Linked DNA regions of Amorphoplanes digitatis. The main gene of each other region encodes a partner of the protein of the gene in region 2 in a complex. Links are inferred from orthologs where the notes say so. Each region holds a gene or a part of one and is shown on either strand. Other genes may lie near its edges.

Region 1 (3,695 bases), 1.1 Mb from region 2 along the record:
CGGGCAGGCTGGTCAGCCGCGGTCTCGGCTGCAGGTCCCGTCTGCACGTCAGTCATATGATCCGAACCCTTCGTTACCCCTGATCCGCGCGCTCGAGTCACGCGGCGTTGCTTGTAAGTACGCTCTCGCCACCGCAGTGGTTCATGAACGCGGGGGAAATTATGGGCCCGGTTCCTGTGTTTTCGCCATGCTTCCAGGCGTGCGCATGTGTCCACCCCCACAGCCGGGGGCGGACACCGCGTCGTAGCTGTGTGTTACCTGAACGTCAGACGGCGGCGGCCCGGGCCCGGGTGCGGGTCGTGCGCGGCTTCGCCGCCGCCTTGGTGGCGCCGTTGGCCTTGGCGGCGCGGGCCAGCGCGGCGTCGGCGCCGGCCGGCTCGCCGGTCAGGCCGAGCATCGGGCGCAGGAACTGCCCGGTGTGGCTGCCCGGCACCTCGGCCAGCTCCTCCGGCGTGCCGGTGGCCAGCACCAGTCCGCCCTTGTTGCCGCCCTCGGGGCCCATGTCGATGAGCCAGTCGGCGTTCTTGATGACGTCCAGGTTGTGCTCGATCGTGATGACCGTGTTGCCCTTGTCGACCAGGCCGTTCAGGACGATCAGGAGCTTGCGGATGTCCTCGAAGTGCAGGCCGGTCGTCGGCTCGTCGAGCACGTAGACCGTCCGGCCGGTCGAGCGCTTCTGCAGCTCGGAGGCGAGCTTGACGCGCTGCGCCTCGCCGCCGGAGAGCGTCGGCGCCGGCTGGCCCAGCCGCACGTAGCCCAGGCCGACGTCGACGAGGGTCCGCAGGTGCCGGTGGATCGCGGGGATCGCCTCGAAGAACGCGGCGGCCTCCTCGATCGGCATCTCCAGTACCTCGGAGACCGTCTTGCCCTTGTAGTGCACCTCGAGCGTCTCGCGGTTGTAGCGGGCGCCCTTGCAGACCTCGCACGGGACGTACACGTCCGGCAGGAAGTTCATCTCGATCTTGATCGTGCCGTCGCCGGTGCAGTTCTCGCAGCGGCCGCCCTTGACGTTGAACGAGAACCGTCCGGGGCCGTAGCCGCGGACCTTCGCCTCGGTGGTCTCGGCGAACAGCTTGCGGACGTTGTCGAAGACGCCCGTGTAGGTCGCCGGGTTCGACCGCGGGGTACGCCCGATCGGCGACTGGTCCACGCCGACGACCTTGTCGACGCCCTCGAGGCCGGTGATGCGGGTGTGCCGTCCGGGCACCATCCGGGCGCCGTTGATCTGGTTGGCCAGGACCGTGTAGAGGATGTCGTTGACAAGCGTCGACTTGCCCGAGCCGCTCACCCCGGTCACCGCGATGAACTGCCCCAGCGGGAAGCCGACGGTGATGTCGCGCAGGTTGTGCTCCCGCGCGCCCTGCACGACCAGTTCCCGGCCCGGCACCTGCGGGCGCCGGGTGGCCGGCGTCGGGATCTTCTTGCGGCCCGACAGGTACGCGCCGGTCGGCGACTCCCGGTTGGCCAGCAGGCCCTTCACCGAGCCGCTGTGCACGATCCGGCCGCCGTGCTCGCCGGCGCCGGGGCCGATGTCGACGATCCAGTCCGCCGTGCGGATGGTGTCCTCGTCGTGCTCGACCACGATCAGGGTGTTGCCGAGCTTCTTGAGCCGGACCAGCGTCTCGATCAGCCGGTGGTTGTCGCGCTGGTGCAGGCCGATCGACGGCTCGTCGAGCACGTAGAGGACGCCGACCAGGCCGGAGCCGATCTGCGTGGCGAGCCGGATGCGCTGTGCCTCGCCGCCGGACAGCGTGCCGGCGCCGCGGTCGAGGGACAGGTAGTCCAGGCCGACGTCGACCAGGAACCGCAGCCGCGCGTTGATCTCCTTGAGGACCCGCTCGGCGATCATCTTCTCGCGGTCGGTCAGCTCGATCGTCGCCAGCAGCTCGGCGCACTCGCCGACGGACAGGTTGCAGATCTCGGCGATGCTCTTGCCGGCGATGGTGACCGCGAGGACCTCGGGCTTGAGCCGGGCGCCGCCGCAGCCCGGGCACGGGATGTCGCGCATGTAGCCCTCGTACTTGTCGCGCGACCAGTCGCTCTCGGTGTCGCCGTGCCGGCGCTCGATCCACTGCACCACGCCCTCGAAGCCGGTGTAGTAGGAGCGCTCACGGCCGTACTTGTTGCGGTAGCGGACGTGCACCTGGTCCTCGGAGCCGTACAGGATCGTCTTCTGCGCCCGGCTCGGCAGCTGCCGCCACGGTGTGTCGATGCTGAATTTCTCGGCCTCGGCCAGGGCCTCGAGCAGGCGCAGGAAGTATTCGAGGGTGGTGCCGCCGGACCAGGGCTGGATCGCGCCCTCGCGCAGGCTGCGCTCGTCGTCCGGGACGATCAGCTCCGGGTCGACCTCCTTCTTGGTGCCCAGGCCGGTGCAGTCCGGGCAGGCGCCGTAGGGCGCGTTGAAGGAGAAGACCCGCGGCTCGAGGTCCTCGATCGCCAGGGGGTGGTCGTTGGGGCAGGCCAGGTGCTCGGAGAAGCGGCGCTCGCGGTGCGGGTCGTCCTCCGGCAGGTCCACGAAGTCGAGCAGCACGATGCCGCCGGACAGCGCCAGGGTCGCCTCGACGGAGTCGGTCAGGCGCTGCTTGCTGCTCGCCTTGACGCTGAGCCGGTCGACGACCACCTCGATGGTGTGCTTCTCCTGCTTCTTGAGCTTGGGCGGCTCGGTCAGCGGGTGCACCACGCCGTCGACGCGGGCGCGGGCGTAGCCCTTGGACTGCAACTCGGCGAAGAGGTCGACGTATTCGCCCTTGCGGCCCCGGATCACCGGGGCCAGCACCATGAACCTGGTCCCCTCCTCCATCGCCAGGACCCGGTCGACGATCTGCTGCGGCGACTGCCGGCTGATCCGCTCGCCGCAGGCCGGGCAGTGCGGTGTTCCCGTACGCGCGAAGAGCAGCCGCAGGTAGTCGTAGACCTCGGTGATCGTGCCGACGGTGGAGCGCGGGTTGCGCGACGTCGATTTCTGATCGATGGAGACGGCCGGGGACAGGCCCTCGATGAAGTCGACGTCGGGCTTGTCCATCTGCCCGAGGAACTGCCGGGCGTAGGACGACAGCGACTCCACGTAGCGGCGCTGCCCCTCGGCGAAGATCGTGTCGAACGCCAGGCTGGACTTCCCCGAGCCGCTGAGACCGGTGAACACGATCATCGCGTCGCGGGGCAGGTCGAGGTTGACGTCGCGCAGATTGTGCTCCCGCGCGCCGCGGATGATCAGTCGGTCGGCCACAGCCAGCCACTCCGTTACGTCAAGACGATGGGCGCCGCCACCCTAGCCGCGGGGTACGACAAGTTTCCCGGCGCCGAGGTACAGCGCCGCGCGGTGAGCGAGAATTCCCGTCACTCGGACGGGGGTACCAGGCTCCGGACGTCCCACAACAGCACGCCGCCGACCTCACGCGGCGCGCTGCCGAGCAGCCCGCTCACCACCGATTTCAGCAGGTCGTGGTTCGGGGTGCCGGGAACCAGCACCACGACCGCGGCCCGCCAGTAGGTCAGGTCGGTGATCGCGTCCCGCCGGTCGGCGTCCGTGAGCACCGGCATCCGACCGTACGCCCCCGCGATGCGCAACAGGTCGGAGGTGGGCCGGGGACCGGCCATCCACGAACCGGTCCGGTCGCCCGGCGGATCCGCCGGGCCCATGAAATAGCCGCGCGGCACGGAGTAGTCCAGCCCGGACAGGGCGAACCACCGCATCC
Region 2 (4,418 bases):
GCTCGACCGTCGGCTCGGCGGCGGGCTGCACTTTGTGCGCCAGGGCGAGCTGCTCGAGGATGTCCACGGTGAGCATGTTGCTCAGGACGTCCTGCTGCTGGAAGGGCACCTGCACCGGCGGCACCGGCTCGGCGGACGCGCCGGCCTGCTGCTGCCGCACCTCGTCGCGCGACGCGGTCAGGTCCTGCTCCGCCTGGTCGTACACCCGCGCGACCTCGTCCGCCATGATCGTGCCGAGGCTGCCGACATAGGCGGCCACGTCGGGCTCGGCCTGGCAGGCGGACAGGCCGCCCACGACCAGGGCTGCGGCGACGGCGGTGGATGCGAGTCGGCGGGCACGCTGCATGGTCATGACTCTCTCACGTCCCGTATGCCCGGTACCGCTCGCCCCCGGAAATTCCGGTCACCCGCGCACCGGGGCCGGGACCTCGCCGAGCACATCGGAGAGCAGCTGGCCACACCACTGCAACAACGCCTGGTCGCGCAGGGGTTCGCCGCCCACCCGGCGGGTGCTCGGGCGCGGCACGCTGACCTGGTCGTTGGCCTGCTTGTACACCGAGTCCGGGTGGTAGCGCTTGAGCCGCATCTGCTTCGAGTCCGGCAGCGGCAGCGGCGAGAACCGCAGGTGGCGGCCCTGCACGGAGACGTCGGTCAGGCCGTACGCGCGGGCGATCAGGCGGAACCGCGCCACCGCGATCAGGTTGGCGACCTGCGCCGGCGGCTCGCCGTAGCGGTCCGTCATCTCGGCGACCACCTCGTCGAGGCGGGCGTTGTCGCGGGCCTCGGCGAGCTTGCGGTACATCTCCAGGCGCAGCCGCTCCACCGCGATGTACTCGGTCGGCAGGTGCGCGTCGATCGGCAGGTCGACCTTGACCTCCGGCTCCTCCTCGGGCCGGTCGCCCTTGAAGGCGCTGACCGCCTCGCCGACCATCCGCACGTACAGGTCGAAGCCGACGCCCTCGATGTGGCCGGACTGCTCGCCGCCGAGCAGGTTGCCGGCGCCGCGGATCTCCAGGTCCTTCATGGCCACGTACATGCCCGCGCCGAGCTCGGTGTGCTGGGCGATGGTGGCGAGCCGCTCGTGTGCCGTCTCGGTCAGCGGCTTCTCGCGCGGGTAGAGGAAGTACGCGTACGCCCGCTCGCGGCCGCGGCCGACCCGGCCGCGGATCTGGTGCAGCTGGGAGAGGCCGAGCAGGTCGGCGCGCTCGACGATGAGGGTGTTGGCGTTCGGGATGTCGATGCCGGACTCCACGATGGTCGTGCAGACCAGGACGTCGAACTCCTTCTCCCAGAAGCCGACCATCACCTTCTCGAGCGCCTCCTCGCCCATCTGCCCGTGCGCGACCGCGACCCGGGCCTCGGGCACCAGCTCGCGCAGCCGCCGGGCCGCCTTGTCGATCGACTCGACCCGGTTGTGCAGGAAGAAGACCTGGCCGTCGCGGAGCAGCTCACGGTGGATGGCCGCGGCGACCTGCTTGTCGTCGTACGCGCCGACGAACGTCAGCACCGGGTGCCGCTCCTCGGGCGGTGTGGCGATCGTCGACATCTCCCGGATGCCGGTGATCGCCATCTCCAGCGTCCGCGGGATCGGCGTAGCCGACATGGTCAGCACGTCCACGGAGGCCCGCAGGGTCTTGAGCTGCTCCTTGTGCTCGACGCCGAAGCGCTGCTCCTCGTCGACGATGACCATGCCGAGGTTCTTGAAGCGGGTCGCCGCGGCCAGCAGCCGGTGCGTGCCGATGACGATGTCGGCGGCACCGCTGGCCGCCTCCTCGAGCGTCTGCGCGGCCTCCTTGGGCGTCTGGAAGCGGGAGAGCTGCTTGATCGTCACCGGGAACTGGCTCATCCGCTCGGCGAACGTGTTGAAGTGCTGCTGCGCGAGCAGCGTCGTCGGCACCAGGATGGCGACCTGCTTGCCGTCCTGCACCGCCTTGAACGCCGCCCGGACCGCGATCTCGGTCTTGCCGTAGCCGACGTCGCCGCAGATCAGCCGGTCCATCGGGACGGCCAGCTCCATGTCCTGCTTGACCTCGATGATGGCGGCCATCTGGTCGGGCGTCTCCGTGTACGGGAACGCGTCCTCCAGCTCGCGCTGCCACGGGGTGTCCGGGCCGAACGCGTGGCCCTTGGAGGCCTGCCGGGCCGCGTACAGCTGGATGAGCTGTGCCGCGATCTCGCGGACGGCCTTGCGCGCCCGGGCCTTGCTCTTCTGCCAGTCGGAGCCGCCCATCTTGTGCAGCGTCGGCGACTCGCCGCCGACGTAGCGGGAGAGCTGGTCGAGCTGGTCGGTCGGCACGAAGAGCCGGTCGCCGGGCTGGCCGCGCTTGGAGGCCGCGTACTCGATCACCATGTACTCGCGCTCGGCGCCGTTGACCGTGCGCTGCACCAGTTCCACGTAACGGCCGATGCCGTGCTGCTCGTGCACGACGAAGTCGCCCGGCTTCAGCTCCAGCGGGTCGATCGTGTTGCGCCGCCGGCTCGGCATCCTGCGCATGTCCTTGGTGGACGCCCCGCGCCCGCCGGTGATGTCGTTGCCGGTGATGACGGCGAGCCGCGAGCCCTCGTCGACGAAGCCGTGGTTGAGCCCGCCGCAGGTGACGAGCAGCTGGCCGGGCTCGATGCGGTCCGTGATGGAGTCGACCGGGGTGACGCCGAGGCCGGCGTCGCGCAGCAGCTCGGTGGCGCGCTGCGCGGTGCCGTGCCCCTCGAAGACCAGCGCGATCGCCCACTGATCGGCGGCCCAGCGCCGCAGGTCGGCGGTGAGCCGCGCGGTGTCGCCGTGGTAGAGCGGCACCGGCTGGGCGGGCAGGGCGATGGCGTCGCCGGAGTCGGGAGCCACGTCGACGGCCGGCGTCTCCAGCCAGGGCGTCTCGGACTCCGCGGCCTCGGCCTCGGCCAGCCCGAACGGCGAGACCGTCCACCATGACTGGTGCAGGACCGCCGCGTGGGCGCGCACGTCCCCGAGGGTCCGGAAGGCGGCGGCGCCGACGTCGATCGGCGCCTCGCCCCCGACGGCGGCCGCGGCCCAGCTCGCCTCAAGGAACTCGTCCGAGGTACGGGTCAGGTCGTGCGCCCGGGTGCGGATCCGCTCGGGGTCGCAGAGCAGCACGTGTGTGCCGCGCGGCATGCAGTCGATCAGCAGCTCCATGGAGTCGGTGCCCTGCATCAGCGCCGGCGCCAGCGACTCCATGCCCTCGACCGGGATGCCCTCGGCCAGCTTGTCGAGGATCTCCCCGATCTCGGGGTGCTGCTCGGCCAGCTCGGCGGCCCGGGCCCGGACGGCCGGTGTCAGCAGCAGCTCGCGGCACGGCGGCGCCCAGAGCCGCTCGACCGCGTCGATGGTGCGCTGGTCGGCGACGGCGAAGGTGCGGATCTCCTCCACCTCGTCGCCCCAGAACTCGACCCGGGACGGGTGCTCGTCGGTGGGCGGGAAGATGTCGAGGATGCCGCCGCGCACGGCGAACTCGCCGCGCTTGGTGACCAGGTCGACCCGCGCGTACGCCATGTCGGTCAGGCGCCGGGCGACGCCCTCCAGCTCGGCGTCGCCGCCGGGGGTCAGCTCAACCGGCTCGAGGTCGCCGAGGCCTTTGAGCTGCGGCTGCAACAGACTGCGGACCGGCGCGACGACGACCTGCACCGGCTCGTCGCCGGAGGCGCCGGGGTGTGCGAGGCGGCGCAGCACGGCCAGCCGGCGCCCGACGGTGTCGGAGCGCGGCGAGAGCCGCTCGTGCGGCAGCGTCTCCCAGGACGGGAAGACGGCGACCTGGCCGGGCGGGATCAGGGCGCCGAGCGCCTCGGCGAGGTCGTCGGCCTCGCGGCTGGTCGCGGTCACGGCGAGCACGGGGCGGCCGGCGCCGCCCGTCTCTGCCGGTCCGGCGACGGCGGCCACGACGAACGGGCGCAGCGAGGCGGGGGCGGTGAGGTCGAGCGCGTCGGAGTCGGCGCCGCCCTTGTGGGCGAGGTCGCGGGCCCGGGCCAGCCCGCGGTCACGCAGGGCGGCCGGGATCAGGCCACTGAGTTGCATGGAAAAAGACCCCCGGGAAGGCACATCGAAAACCCCCGGCGCCAGTTGGACGGGGGGTATGCCCCCAAGCTTAGTCCGCCTGCCGGGAACATCGGCACGACGGACCGTTATCGGACCGCATGTCCGACATGGCATCGCACAGGTAGCGGAAGCTGCCGTTCGCCATGGGGGGAATTGTCTGGGGAGGCAATGTGCGGGTTCTGTTGCTCGTTTCGGCGTTCAACGGTCTGAGTCAGCGGGTCTGGTGCGCGCTGCGGGAGGCGGGCCACGACGTCGGGGTCCTGTTCGCCACGGGACCGCAGGACATCGTCGACGGCGTACAGGCCGCGCAGCCCGAACTGATCATCTGCCCGTACCTGCGTGACCGGGTGCCCACCGCCGTCTGGCAGCACCA

What was found.
Region 1: the proteins of mfd (region 2) and uvrA are in contact, whole or in part, in a crystal structure (PDB 4DFC), measured with the Escherichia coli proteins. The link is inferred for Amorphoplanes digitatis from one-to-one orthologs.

What each region holds. Positions count from the first base shown.
Region 1 is NZ_JACHNH010000001.1:6,760,175-6,763,869, forward strand. What follows is about bases 66-3,536. They hold uvrA (excinuclease ABC subunit UvrA), read right to left. Parts: upstream 3,227-3,536; coding sequence 266-3,226; downstream 66-265. Other genes in these bases: BJ971_RS29530 (hypothetical protein), read right to left, coding at 3,337-3,536. Outside these bases: BJ971_RS29520 (Rieske (2Fe-2S) protein), read right to left, coding at 1-56; more of BJ971_RS29530, read right to left, coding at 3,537-3,695. UniProt on the Escherichia coli protein: The UvrABC repair system catalyzes the recognition and processing of DNA lesions. UvrA is an ATPase and a DNA-binding protein. A damage recognition complex composed of 2 UvrA and 2 UvrB subunits scans DNA for abnormalities.
Region 2 is NZ_JACHNH010000001.1:7,877,435-7,881,852, forward strand. Bases 204-4,397 are described here. They hold mfd (transcription-repair coupling factor), read right to left. Parts: upstream 4,025-4,397; coding sequence 404-4,024; downstream 204-403. Other genes in these bases: BJ971_RS34740 (hypothetical protein), read right to left, coding at 204-352; BJ971_RS34750 (hydrogenase maturation protein), read left to right, coding at 4,216-4,397. Outside these bases: more of BJ971_RS34740, read right to left, coding at 1-203; more of BJ971_RS34750, read left to right, coding at 4,398-4,418. UniProt on the Escherichia coli protein: Couples transcription and DNA repair by recognizing RNA polymerase (RNAP) stalled at DNA lesions. Mediates ATP-dependent release of RNAP and its truncated transcript from the DNA, and recruitment of nucleotide excision repair machinery to the damaged site.